DNA from 3 places in the Streptomyces sp. KPB2 genome. Region 3 is predicted to be linked to each of the others. Evidence: riboswitches for the same ligand, from Rfam matches in the RefSeq annotation. Region 3 holds a riboswitch; each other region holds the start of a gene.

Region 1 (4,546 bases), 1.2 Mb from region 3:
GCGCCGGCCGACCGGCGGGTGGCGAAGCCGGACGCGCCCGACGCCGAGGAGCGGGACCGGGACGAGGACAGCGAGGCCGCCACGCCCGAGACCGGCGCGGAGGGCGCGGGGCCGTTCGCCCCGGTGCGCTTCCACTCCAGGTGGGGGGCCGGGATCTCCTCCAGGAACCGCGAGGGCGGGTTGTACGACGGCTGGCCCCAGGCGCTGCGCAGCGTCGACCGGGTCAGGTAGAGGCGTTCCCGGGCGCGGGTGATGCCGACGTAGGCGAGGCGCCGTTCCTCCTCCAGCTCCTTGGCCTGGCCGAGGGCGCGCATGTGCGGGAACACGCCGTCCTCCATGCCGGTGAGGAAGACGACCGGGAACTCCAGGCCCTTGGCGGTGTGCAGGGTCATCAGGGTGACGACGCCGTCGCCGTCCTCCTCGTCGGGGATCTGGTCGGAGTCCGCGACGAGCGCGACCTTCTCCAGGAAGTCGGCCAGCGTCCCGGCCTCCTCGCCCTCGGCCCGCTCCTGCTCGAACTCCAGGGCGACGGCCGCGAGTTCCTGGAGGTTCTCGATGCGGGTCTCGTCCTGCGGGTCGGTGGAGGCCTGCAGCTCCGCCAGGTACCCGGTGCGTTCGAGGATCGCCTCCAGGACGGTCGCCGGTCCGGCGCCGGACTCGACGATGGTACGGAGGTCCTCCATGAGCGTGTTGAACCGCTTGACGGCGTTCGCGGAGCGCGCGGCCATGCCGTACGCCTCGTCGACGCGCCTCAGCGCCTGCGGGAAGCTGATCTTCTCGCGCTGGGAGAGGGCGTCGATCATCGCCTCCGCGCGGTCGCCGATGCCGCGCTTGGGGACGTTGAGGATGCGGCGCAGTGGCACCGAGTCCTCCGGGTTGGCCAGCACCCGCAGGTAGGCCAGGACGTCCCGGACCTCCTTGCGCTCGTAGAAGCGGACGCCGCCGACGACCTTGTAGGGCAGGCCGGTGCGGATGAAGACCTCTTCGAAGACTCGGGACTGCGCGTTGGTCCGGTAGAAGACCGCGACGTCGCCGGCCTTGGCCTCGCCCGCGTCGGTGAGGCGGTCTATCTCGTCGGCGACGAACTGGGCCTCGTCGTGCTCGGTGTCGGCGACGTACCCGGTGATCTGCGCGCCACTGCCCTGGTTGGTCCACAGGTTCTTGGGCCGGCGGGACTCATTGCGCTCGATGACCGCGTTGGCGGCGCTGAGGATGGTCTGGGTGGAGCGGTAGTTCTGCTCCAGCAGGATCGTCGTCGCGTCCGGGTAGTCCTCCTCGAACTGGAGGATGTTGCGGATGGTGGCGCCGCGGAAGGCGTAGATCGACTGGTCGGCGTCGCCCACCACGCACAGCTCGGCGGGCGGCACCTCGGCCTCCGGCGGCACGTCGACGGGGTGCTCCGAGGCCCCGCCGACCAGTTCGCGCACCAGGGCGTACTGGGCGTGGTTGGTGTCCTGGTACTCGTCGACCAGGACGTGCCGGAAGCGGCGGCGGTAGTGCTCGGCGACGTCCGGGAAGGCGCGCAGCAGGTTGACCGTCGTCATGATCAGGTCGTCGAAGTCGAGGGCGTTGGCCTCGCGCAGCCGTGCCTGGTACATCGCGTAGGCCTGGGCGAGGGTCTTCTCGAAACCGTCGGCGGCCTGGGCGGCGAAGTCCTCCTCGTCGATCAGCTCGTTCTTCAGGTTGCTGATCTTCGCGCTGAAGGACTTCGGCGGGAAGCGCTTGGGGTCCAGGTCCAGGTCGCGGCAGACCAGCGCCATGAGCCGCTTGGAGTCGGCGGCGTCGTAGATCGAGAACGACGAGGTGAAGCCGAGCTTCTTCGACTCGCGGCGCAGGATGCGCACGCACGCGCTGTGGAAGGTCATCACCCACATCGCGTTGGCGCGCGGGCCGACGAGCTGCTCCACGCGCTCCTTCATCTCGCCTGCGGCCTTGTTGGTGAAGGTGATCGCCAGGATCTGGCCCGGGTGGACGTTCCGCTCGGCCAGCAGGTGGGCGATGCGGTGGGTGAGCACCCGGGTCTTGCCGGAGCCGGCACCGGCCACGATGAGCAGCGGGGAGCCGGAGTGGACGACGGCGGCGCGCTGGTTCTCGTTCAGCCCCTCCAGGAGCGCCGCGGCGTCCAGGGCGGGGCGCGGGGCGCCGTCCCGGTAGTGGGTGTCCCGGTCCGGGGGCACGTCGAACTTCCCGCCGAACAGATCGTGCGGAACCGGCTCCGGTCCGTGATCGTCCTCGGGCGGCGGCGGGGGTTCCTCCTCGTGACCCCGGGGGGTCTGGAGGCTCGCCAGGAAGCTGTCGTCAAAGAGGCTGCTCATCGCTCTCCGAGTCTAGGGCGCCGCACCGACAACCCGGTGCCACCCCGGAAAATGCGCACCGCCACCCGGCGCGGACACGCCCTGCGACCAGCGGAACCACGAAGAGTGACGCCCAGCACCGCCCCGGAGGCACCCCCGCGAAAGGTCACGAAAATGTATCGGGCATATCACCCACCAACCTTCACAGCGGCCACACGAGTTGGCTACGGTGCGGGGCAGGCCGCTCGACCCCCTCCGGCGAACCTCGCCGGGCCGCGCGGCCTCCGCCGAGTCCGGCCTGCCCGCACGGCACCGGAGCCGGGGACCCACCGAGACCTTGGGGTGAATCGGCCGCACCGCCCTCGACGAGACGAAGAGGGCGGGTCGCCGTAGGGCAACCCTTCCATGCCACACCGCCCGAACCCGACAGCTAACCCGGTAGGCGGAGCACTGGAAGGAGTCGCCTCCCTTGGCGTCGCACCGCAAGTCGCGTCCCACCGGCACCCGCGTCGCGGGCATACGGACCCCGGCCCTCGCCACCGCGGCCCTCACCTCCGTCGCCCTGCTGTCCCAGACGGCCCAGGCCACGCCGTCGGACGACCGGCCGACCCTCGAAGAGGTCGAGAAGAAGGTCGACGACCTGTACCGCCAGGCCGGGTCGGCGACCGAGAAGTACAACGCGGCCAAGGAGAAGACCTCCAAGCAGCGCAAGAAGGTCGACGGTCTCCTCGACGACGTCGCCAAGCGCACCCAGAAGCTCAACGACGCGCGCGCGGAGCTGGGTTCCTTCGCCTCCGCCCAGTACCGCACGGGCGCCGCGGTCCCGGAGACCGCGACCCTGCTGCTCGCGGACTCGCCGCAGGACTACTTCGACCAGAACCAGCTGATGGACCGGCTCACCGGCCGGCAGAAGAGTGCCGTGGACGACTACGTCACCCAGCAGTCCGAGACGATGAAGAAGCGCCGGGAGGCCACCGAGAGCCTCCAGACGCTCACCGAGTCGCAGAACGACCTCAAGACGGCCAAGTCGACCGTCCAGAAGAAGCTCGCCACCGCGCGCGAGCTGCTGTCGGAGCTGACCGCCGAGGAGAAGGCCCGGCTGGCGGCGATCGAGAAGAAGAAGCAGCAGGAGGCCGCCCGCAAGGCCGCCGAGCTGGCGAAGCAGCAGGCGGAGGAGGCGGCCGAGCGCAAGCGGCAGGAGGAGGCCGCCCAGCAGCAGGAGAGCGACGCCGGATCCGGGGGCACCTCGACCGGTACCGGTTCCTCGGACTCGTCGACGCCGGGCACCTCGACCGGCACCAAGGCCGACAAGGCGATCGCCTTCGCCCGCGCCCAGATCGGCAAGCCCTACGTCTGGGGCGCCACGGGCCCCGACTCCTACGACTGCTCGGGCCTCACCCAGGCCGCCTGGAAGGCCGCGGGCGTGACGCTGCCGCGCGTCACCTACGACCAGGTCAACGCCGGCACGACCGTCCCCGTCTCCCAGGCACAACCCGGTGACCTGGTCTTCTTCTACGACGACATCAGCCACGTCGGCCTGTACATCGGCGACGGCATGATGATCCACGCCCCCAAGCCGGGCGCGTACGTCCGCGAGGAGTCCATCTTCTACGACGGCGAGTCGTCGATCTACAGCGTGGTGCGCCCCGCCTGACCAGCACGGTTCTCTACCATCGTGGTCATGCCATCGGCCACCCACCACCCCTCCGCGCTGCGCACCTGGCTGGCGCGGCGTCCACCGGCGGCCGGGGCCGCGGTGATGGCGACCGGCATCGTGTCGGTCGCCCTGCATCTGACGGGCCGCGAGGTCCTGTCCCGGATCGCCCTGGCCCTGGCCTGTGTCGCCTGGCTGATACTGGCCGCGAACTTCGTCTACCTGCTGTTCGCGGACCGGCCGCAGTGGGTCGAGCGGGCGGGGACGCCGGGCGCGCTGACGGCCGTCGCCGCGACGACCGTGGTCGGCACCCGTTTCTCGCTGCTGGGCTGGTCGCTGCCGGCGGCGGTGCTGCTGGTGCTGGCGGCCGTGCTGTGGCCGTGGCTGCTGCTCCTGGTGGTGCGGCACTGGGGGCGGAGGATGCCCGGGGCGGTGTTCCTGGGCTGCGTGGCGACGGAAGGGCTCGCCGTGCTCGCCGCGACGCTGGCCGCGGCCACCTCGACGCCCTGGCTGGCGCACGCGGCGCTGGTGCCGTTCTGGCTGGGGATCGTGCTCTATCTGATCGCGCTGTTCCGCTTCGACCTGCGGCAGGTGGCCC
Region 2 (4,546 bases), 1.4 Mb from region 3:
ACGGGGCGGAGCGGACGGCTCGTGAGGTGCGGAGCGGGGTGGCGGTCACCCGGCGCGGTGCACCACCGCGTCGCACAGCTCCACCAGCGCGGCCTTCGCGTCGCACTCCCGCAGCGGGGCCAGCGCGGCCCGGGCCTCCTTGGCGTACCGGACGGTGTCCCGGCGCGCCTGTTCGAGGGCGGGATGGGCGCGCAGCAGGCGCAGCGCCTCGGCGTGCCGTGCGTCGTCACTCAGGTCCGAGTCGAGCAGCTCGCACAGGGCGATGTCCTCGGCGAGCCCCAGCCGGGCGGCCCGCTCGCGCAGCCGCAGCACGGGCAGGGTGGGGATGCCTTCGCGCAGGTCCGTGCCGGGCGTCTTGCCGGACTCGTCGGAGTCGGAGGCGATGTCCAGGACGTCGTCGGCCAGCTGGAAGGCGACGCCGAGCCGCTCGCCGTACTGGGTGAGCACGTCGACCACCGTCTCGTCGGCGCCGGACATCATCGCGCCGAACCGGCAGGAGACCGCCACCAGCGAGCCCGTCTTGCCGCCCAGCACGTCCAGGTAGTGGTCGACCGGGTCGCGGCCGTCCTGGGGGCCGGCCGTCTCCAGGATCTGGCCGGTGACCAGCCGCTCGAACGCGAGGGCCTGGACGCGGACCGCCTCGGGTCCGAGATCGGCGAGGATCTGCGAGGCGCGGGCGAAGAGGAAGTCGCCGGTGAGGACCGCGACCGAGTTGTCCCAGCGGGTGTTGGCGCTGGGCACCCCGCGCCGCACGGCGGCCTCGTCCATCACGTCGTCGTGGTACAGCGTGGCGAGGTGGGTCAGCTCCACGACCACGGCCGAGGGGACGATCCCGGGGGCGTAGGGGTCGCCGAACTGGGCCGAGAGCATCACCAGCAGCGGCCGGAACCGTTTCCCGCCGGCCCGCACCAGGTGCTGGGCGGCCTCCGTGATGAACGGCACCTCGCTTTTGGTTGCCTCAAGCAACCCTTCCTCGACAGCAACCAATCCGGCCTGGACATCGGCTTCCAGAGCCTGGTCCCGCACGCTCAGCCCGAACGGCCCGACGACGGTCACGAGGGGTCTCCTGTCTGCTGGTGTCTACTGGCGATTACCTGGTTTGTCGATAGGTCGCTGCCACCACTCAAGTCAGCGTATCCGGTCACGTTTCGATCACCGCTAGCGCCCACCGTTACAGGCCGGTCGGTATCAGATCATGAACGGTATGTTTTTGATCAGGTGATATGAGCAGATTTTGATCGATATCACCAGAGGATGAGCCGGACCCCGAAGGGCGAGCGGGCCGGAAGTCGCCGTCCAAGATCCCACCACTCCTCACAACGGCCCGCACTTCGAGAACGTCACCCAATCGACACGCGCGCCCGTCCCGCAGACACGACACGCCCGCCCTGCCGACCCCGCTCTGCCGACCCCGTCCTACCGGTCCCGCCCCGCAGGTCCACCCCTCCCCGCTTCCCCCTCACCCTCCCTCGACACCCGAAGCCGTCCCCATCGAGGGCCGGTTGACTCACGATTGAGGCTAATGCCCGTTTTGCCGTGCTTGTTGAGGGCAGTGAGTTGGCTCACTCGGATCCCCTCGCAGGCAACCTCGCCGGAACCTGTGCCCTCCCTTTGCCCCGCAAGCCAGTTGAGGGTTGACAGCCGCAAAGGATCAAGAGCCACAAACACCCCAGACCAAGGTCAACAGGCGCGTTGGGTGATTCCTGCACTTGTTCCGGACATGTGCTCTCGCATACGTTCCCGGCCTGTCGGGCGGACGCCGAATCCTGCCACCGCCCGTCGCACAGTCATGCACCCAACACACTCGCCGGCAGGAGCGGGGGACCCAGGTAAGTCGCCGCACCGGTCACCACCGGAGCGGCTAGGGGTGAAGCCGTACCCGTCAGGGGCGCGGCCGGGCACCTCCCCGCCCGAACCCGACAGCTCACCTCGTAGGCGTAAGGAGAGGGACACAGCATGTCTGCCAACGGTCAGATCCGTCACGCCTTCACCGGCCGCCTCGCCCGCAAGCTCGCCGTGGCCGGCACCGGTGCCGCGGTGCTCGCGCTGCCGCTCATCGGCGCCACCACCGCCTCCGCGGCCACCCCGGCCGCCGCCACGACCGCCACCACGGCGGCGACGACGTACCCGAACAACCTCGACGGCTGGATCCGCGAGTCGCTCGACATCATGGCCCAGCACGGCATCCCCGGGACCTACGACGGCATTTACCGCAACATCATGCGGGAGTCCTCCGGCAACCCGATGGCCATCAACAACTGGGACATCAACGCCATCAACGGCACCCCGTCCAAGGGCCTGCTCCAGGTGATCGACCCGACCTTCCAGGCGTACCACGTGCCCGGCACCTCCTGGGACCCGTACGACCCCGTCGCCAACATCACCGCCGCCTGCAACTACGCGGCCGACCGCTACGGCTCGATGGACAACGTCTTCAGCGCGTACTGAGCCGCACCGCCGCGATGGCCCGCTAAGAAGTACCGAAGATCCGCTCGAGGACGACGGCCACGCCGTCGTCCTCGTTCGTCGTGGTGACCTCGTCGGCCACCGCCTTGAGTTCGGGGTGGGCCCCGGCCATGGCGACGCCGTGGGCCGCCCACTGGAACATGGGGATGTCGTTGGGCATGTCCCCGAAGGCGATCGTGTGGCGCCGCCGCAGGCCCAGATGCTCGGCGGCCAGGGCCAGGCCGGTCGCCTTGGTGATGCCGCACGGCTGGAGCTCGACCGTGCCGGGCCCCGACATGGTGACCGTCGCGAGGGAACCGACCACCGCGCGCGCCGTCGCCGCCAACTCGTCGTCGGTCAGCTCGGAGTGGCGCAGCAGCACCTTGGTGATGGGCGTGCGCCACAACTCCTCACGCCGCTCGACGCGCACCGCGGGCAGGGCGGGGTGGGGCATCAGGTAGCCCGGCTCGATGAGCGTCAGCCCGTCGACGCCGTCCTGGTCGACGGCGGCGTGCACCTGGCCCACCTCGGCCTCGATCTTGCCGAGCGCGGTCTCGGCCAGCTCCCGGTCCAGGGTGACCGACCACAGCATGCGGTGCGCGCCGGCGTCGTACACCTGCGCGCCCTGCCCGCACACCGCGAGCCCCGTGCAGCCGAGGCGGTCGAGCAGGGAGCGCACCCGGGGGGCCGGCCGGCCCGTCACCACCAGGTGCCGCGCACCCGCCCCGGCGACCCGCGCCAGCGCGGCCAGCGACCGTTCGGAGACGGTGTCGTCGCCGCGGAGCAGCGTGCCGTCCAGGTCGGTGGCGACGAGTGAATATGCGGTGCGGTCCATGATCAGAGAATACGGACACCGCACCCGTCCGACTCACCCGCGACCGCTTCCGAACGAGGACGTAGCGAGTGCGTTCGGACCCGGCCACGGATGCACACCGACGCCCGATCGTGCTCACAACCTGACGCATCCCCGGCCGAGGCCGGCTCGGGGCCCGTGCACCGGTCGACGACGGCGCGACCTGCCGGACGCCGCCTCCGGCCGCACTGCCCAAGACCGGGGGGTCACCCGTAACGTGGCCCGCACGACACACAGCGCGCACGGCGCACATGGCGAGCACGAAAGCGAGGCAGCACCCGATGCCCCCCTTCGATGTCCCCGAGGGCGACCCCTTCGGCCCGCACAACCTTCCGTACGGCGTGTTCTCGATCCCCGGCTCGCAGGAGCGGACGGAACCGACGGTGGGCGTCCGGCTCGGCGACCACGTCCTCGACGCGGGAGCGGCGGCCCACGCGCTCGGCTCGCCGTACGCGTCCCTGCTGGCGCGGCCCACCCTCAACCCGCTGCTGGCCGCCGGGCGTACGGCCTGGTCGGACGTGCGGCGGGCGCTGACGGCGTGGGTGACGGTCCCCTCCCACCGCGAGGTCCTCGAACCCCTCTTCCACCCGCTGTCGTCGGTGACCCTGCATCTGCCCTTCGAGGTCGCCGACTACGTCGACTTCTACGCCTCCGAGAACCACGCCCGCAACGTCGGCCGGATCTTCCGCCCCGACGCCGCCGACTCCCTCACCCCGAACTGGAAGCACCTGCCGATCGGCTACCACGGCCGCTCCGGCACGGTCGTCGTCTCCGGCACGGACGTCGTACGCCCGTCGGGGCAGCGCAAGGCCCCGGCCGACGCCGCTCCCGTCTTCGGCCCGTCCGTCCGTCTCGACATCGAGGCCGAGGTGGGCTTCGTGGTGGGCACGCCGTCCGCCCTGGGCAGCCCGGTGGGGCTCGGCGACTTCCGCGAGCACGTCTTCGGACTCTGCCTGCTCAACGACTGGTCGGCGCGGGACATCCAGGCCTGGGAGTACGTCCCGCTCGGCCCGTTCCTCGGCAAGTCCTTCGCGACGTCCGTGTCGGCGTGGATCACGCCGCTGGACGCCCTGGACGAGGCCCGGGTCGCACCGCCCGAGCGCACACACGAACTGCTGCCCTACCTGGACGACACGAACGACGACCAGGACGGCCCCGGCGGTTACGACCTGCGGATCTCCGTCGCCGTCAACGGTCACGTGGTCTCCGAGCCGCCGTTCTCCACCATGTACTGGACGGCCGCCCAGC
Region 3 (4,546 bases):
AACGGGCCTCCGCGCGCTGCTCGCGCCCGTACTGCACGGCGAGCGAGCGGTCGGTGGGTTCGAGACCGAATTCCAGGCGGACCACGCCGTCCTCGAAGCTCCGCTTCTGGGTGTATCCGGCGTCCATGAAGACTTTGATCATCTTGGTGTTGGCGGGCAGCACCTCGGCGGCGAAGCGGCGGATGCCGCGCTCGCGGGCGACGGCGGCGATGTGCTCCAGGAGGGCGGAGGCGACGCCGCGTCCCTGGTGGGCGTCCTGGACGAGGAAGGCGACCTCGGCCTCGTCGGCAGGTGCGGTGGCGGGTGTTCCGCCGGCGCCGATCCGGTCGTAGCGTACGGTGGCGATGAACTCGCCGCCGATGGTGGCCGCGAGTCCCACCCGGTCCACAAAGTCGTGGTGCGTGAAGCGGTGGACGTCCTTGGCGGACAGGCGAGGGTACGGCGCGAAGAAGCGGTAGTACTTCGACTCGTCGGAGACCTGCTCGTAGAAGCTGACCAGGCGCTCGGCGTCATCAACGGTGATGGGGCGGACGCGCGCGGTGCCGCCGTCGCGCAGCACCACGTCGGCTTCCCAGTGGGCGGGGTACTCGTGCCGGTCCGACGAGGTCTGCATGGGCCCCAGACTACGGCTCGCGTACGACAACGGCGCGGGGCAGTCTGTGGACAACGGAATCCCGGACCGAGGCCGCGGTCCGGGCACCGCACGGGACGGCACACGCGGTCGTCCCGGCTTGCTTCACGATGTGGGAAACTGGTCTAGACAACATGGTCTAGACAACTTCAACCCCTCTGAACACCTGAAGGGCAGCATCACATGGCTGAGCGCCGCGTCAACGTCGGCTGGGCCGAGGGTCTCCACGCCCGCCCCGCCTCCATCTTCGTCCGAGCCGCCACGGCCACAGGCGTCCCGGTGACGATCGCCAAGGCCGACGGGTCCCCCGTCAACGCGGCCTCCATGCTGGCCGTCCTCGGCCTCGGCGCCCAGGGTGGCGAGGAGATCGTCCTCGCCTCCGACGCCGAGGGCGCGGAGGCCGCCCTGGACCGGCTGGCGAAGCTGGTCGCCGAGGGGCTCGAGGAGCTTCCCGAGACCGTCTGACGGACAAAGGAACAGCAGCACCGAAAGGCCCGCCGGTACCACCGGACGGGCCTTTCTCCTTTTCCGTTCCGAGCGCTGGAAAAGCGGTCCGGAATTCCCCGCCCCTTTCTACGGCACTTGTGTTACTTCGGCAGCACCGCCGTGTTTACGGAATGTTGCGCATTCCTCACGCGCTCCGTCCGCCCGCTGCCGGAGGCGAACCGCAGCCGGTACGCCGATGTCGACCGCTCGGTGTGCAGCGTCATGAGCGCCCGGGCGCGTTCGCTGTCGCCCCGGGCCACCGCGTCGACGATCGCGCCGTGCTCCGCCCAGTGTTGCACGGGTCCGGCCGGGGCCTCCTGGACGTACATCCAGGCGATCTTGTGGCGCAGTTGCGTCAGGAGTGCGGCCAGGGAGGGGCTGCCCGCCGCCCGGGCGAGGGTCTCGTGGAACCAGCCGCCCAGCGGGCGCAGATCCTCCCCGTCGCTCTGCCCGGCCCGCTCCTGGCCCAGCCTGACCAGGCCGCGCAACACCCTGAGGTGGGCCTCGGTGCGCCGCCGGGCGGCCCGGGAGGCACCGAGCGGCTCCAGGAGAGCGCGGGTCTCCAGCAGGTCGGCGGCCTCCTGCTCGGTCGGTTCCGCGACGCAGGCGCCCGCGTGCCGCCGGGTCACCACGAAGCCCTCCGCCTCCAGCGTGCGCAGGGCCTCGCGCACGGGGACGCGCGAGACGCCGTAGCGGCGGGCGAGGATTTCCTCGGTGAGCCGGCTCCCGCGTCCGTGGACGCCGGCGACGATGTCGTCCCGGATCGCCGTACACACAGAATGCGCCGGAATACGCATGACCGACCTCCGCCTTGATCCCTGAAACGTCGACGATGGACGCATGTTCAGCGACTCTAGGCCAATCAAGCGAATATGGAATGCGAAAAGCCCCGACTCAAGGAGGCGGGGCTTTTCGGATGCGGCCGTCAGACGTTCACGCCGTGCGAGCGGAGGTAGGCGACGGGGTCCATGTCCGAGCCGTATTCGGGGCTCGTGCGGGCCTCGAAGTGCAGGTGCGGTCCGGTGACGTTGCCGGTGGCCCCGGAGAGGCCGATCTGCTGGCCGGGCTCCACCGACTGGCCGACCGAGACGCCGATGGAGGACAGGTGCCCGTACTGCGTGTACGTGCCGTCGTGCATCTTGATCACGACCTGGTTGCCGTACGCCCCGCCCCAGCCGGCCTCGACGACGGTGCCGACGCCCACTGCGTGCACGGTCGTGCCGCTGGAGGCGTGGAAGTCGATCCCGGTGTGGCTGCCGGAGGACCACAGGGAGCTGCCGGCCTGGTAGGCGGTGGAGACGTAGGAGGCCGTGATCGGCGCGACGAAGGTGTTGAGGCGCTTGCGCTCCGCCTCCCGGGCGGCGCGCTCCTTGGCCTCGCGCGCCTCCTTGGCCGCCTCGGCCGCCCGCTCGCGGGCCGCTTCCCGGGCCGCCTCGCGGGCGGCGGCGTCCACGGCCGCCTGCTTCTGGGCGACGGCCTGGGCGTCGATCTCGTCGGCTACGGAGTCGCCGATGGTGACGACCGGGGTGAGCCCGCTCTGCTCCACCTCGGGCTCGGCGGCGAGCGCCGGAGCCGCGAGGGTGCCGACGACGCCGGTGGTGGCGAGGGCCGCGACTCCCGCCGCGCGGGCGGTGGTGCGGTGCACCCGACTGGGACGGCGGTGCTTCCCGGTGGCGCGCGTGAACGCCATGTAGAGGCTTGTCCTTTCCTTCCCTCTCGCCTACCGGGTTAGCTGACGGGTTCGGAGGTGGAAGGTCTCCTACGGACCCCCTCGCTGCGCGCGCGGGCGTCCGATTCACCCCAGGGACTGCGTTGGGTCCCCGGCTCCCCTGGCTCGCGCCGTACGGGGACTCGGCGATGACTGTCCGGTGCCGCGGGTGCGGCGCACTGCCTGACGAACAGCCCGGAAGACGCTAAACGCGGCTGTGTTCAATCCTCAAACGCAACAGGCTTTTTGTAGCGCACGCCACAGGGCAGACGGGCAGCCACTCCCCCAATCCGGACATACGGCGGCCCTGGTGACACTCCGGTCACCAGGGCCGCCCCACGCGCGTGCCGCTACTCGGCCGCCACCACGGTGACTTCACCGATGCCGAGGGCCTCGACGGGCTCCTTGATCTGCGCCGCGTCGCCGACGAGGACCGTCACGAGGCGGTCCACCGGGAAGGCGTTCACGACCGCCGCCGTGGCCTCCACGGTGCCCGTGGCGGCGAGTTGACGGTAGAGCGTCGCCTGGAAGTCGTCGGGCAGGTGCTGCTCGACCTGGTCGGCGAGCGTGTCCGCCACGGCCGCCGCCGTCTCGTACTTGAGCGGCGCCACACCCACCAGGTTCTGCACGGCCACGTCGCGCTCGGCGTCGGTGAGCCCCTCCGCGGCGAGCTTGCGCAGCACCGTCCACAGGTCCTCCAGGGCGGGACCGGTGTTGGGGGTGTCGACGGAGCCGCTGATGGCGAGCATCGCGGCGCCCGTGCCGTCCGGCGCGGACCGCAGGACCTGGCCGAACGCCCGTACGCCGTAGGTGTATCCCTTCTCCTCGCGCAGGACGCGGTCCAGGCGCGAGGTGAGGGTGCCGCCGAGGCAGTACGTGCCGAGCACCTGGGCGGGCCACACGCGGTCGTGCCGGTCGGCTCCGGTGCGGCCGATCAGCAGCTGCGTCTGGACGGCGCCGGGACGGTCCACGATGACGACCCTGCCCCGGTCGTCGGCGGTCACCGGGGGCACGGGGCGCGGCTCGGCGGCCGAACCGGTCCACGCGCCCAGGGTGTCGCCGAGCAGCGCGTCCAGGTCGACGCCGGTGAGGTCGCCGACGACCACCGCGGTGGCGGTGGCGGGGCGGACGTGCCGCTCGTAGAAGGCGCGTACGGCGGCCGAGTCGACGGCCGCGACGGTCTCCTCGGTGCCCTGGCGCGGGCGCGACATGCGCGAGTCGGCCGGGAACAGCTCCTTGGAGAGTTCCTTCGCGGCCCGGCGGGAGGGGTTGGCCAGCTCGTGCGGGATCTCGTCGAGCCGGTTGCGCACCAGCCGTTCGACCTCGCCGTCCGCGAAGGCGGGCGCCCTGAGGGCGTCGGCGAGCAGGCCGAGCGCCTTGGCCAGGCGCGAGGCGGGCACCTCCAGGCTCAGTCGGACACCGGGGTGGTCGGCGTGCGCGTCCAGGGTGGCGCCGCAGCGCTCCAGCTCGGCGGCGAAGTCCTCGGCGGAGTGCTTGTCGGTGCCCTCGGAGAAGGCGCGCGCCATGATGGTGGCGACGCCGTCGAGACCGGCCGGCTCGGCGTCCAGGGGCGCGTCGAGGAGCACCTCGACGGCGACGACCTGCTGGCCGGGGCGGTGGCAGCGCAGCACGGTGAGCCCGTTGTCGAGGCTGCCGCGCTCGGGGGCCGGGAAGGCCCACGGCTTGGGCTCGCCGGCCTGCGGCTGTGCGTGGAAGTCCAT

The links. A riboswitch is a leader RNA that binds a small molecule or an ion and turns the genes downstream of it on or off. The one in region 3 is predicted to bind cyclic di-AMP.
Positions count from the first base shown of each region.
Region 1: it holds a riboswitch for cyclic di-AMP, as region 3 does, so the genes downstream of both, D1J63_RS14255 (NlpC/P60 family protein) here and D1J63_RS08955 (M23 family metallopeptidase) in region 3, are expected to answer to the same signal.
Region 2: it holds a riboswitch for cyclic di-AMP, as region 3 does, so the genes downstream of both, D1J63_RS15470 (transglycosylase SLT domain-containing protein) here and D1J63_RS08955 (M23 family metallopeptidase) in region 3, are expected to answer to the same signal.

Region 1 covers NZ_CP034353.1:3,278,153-3,282,698, forward strand. Annotated here, with positions in the region: gene pcrA (DNA helicase PcrA) at 1-2,315, opposite strand, end outside; cyclic di-AMP (ydaO/yuaA leader) riboswitch at 2,570-2,756, shown strand; gene D1J63_RS14255 (NlpC/P60 family protein) at 2,764-3,948, shown strand; gene D1J63_RS14260 (tellurite resistance/C4-dicarboxylate transporter family protein) at 3,976-4,546, shown strand, end outside.
Region 2 covers NZ_CP034353.1:3,518,735-3,523,280, forward strand. Annotated here, with positions in the region: gene D1J63_RS15465 (polyprenyl synthetase family protein) at 46-1,056, opposite strand; cyclic di-AMP (ydaO/yuaA leader) riboswitch at 1,796-1,952, shown strand; gene D1J63_RS15470 (transglycosylase SLT domain-containing protein) at 1,957-2,448, shown strand; gene D1J63_RS15475 (HAD family hydrolase) at 2,471-3,280, opposite strand; gene fahA (fumarylacetoacetase) at 3,580-4,546, shown strand, end outside.
Region 3 covers NZ_CP034353.1:2,081,648-2,086,193, forward strand. Annotated here, with positions in the region: gene D1J63_RS08935 (bifunctional GNAT family N-acetyltransferase/acetate--CoA ligase family protein) at 1-613, opposite strand, end outside; gene D1J63_RS08945 (HPr family phosphocarrier protein) at 815-1,096, shown strand; gene D1J63_RS08950 (GntR family transcriptional regulator) at 1,219-1,914, opposite strand; gene D1J63_RS08955 (M23 family metallopeptidase) at 2,043-2,807, opposite strand; cyclic di-AMP (ydaO/yuaA leader) riboswitch at 2,820-2,984, opposite strand; gene D1J63_RS08960 (pitrilysin family protein) at 3,176-4,546, opposite strand, start outside.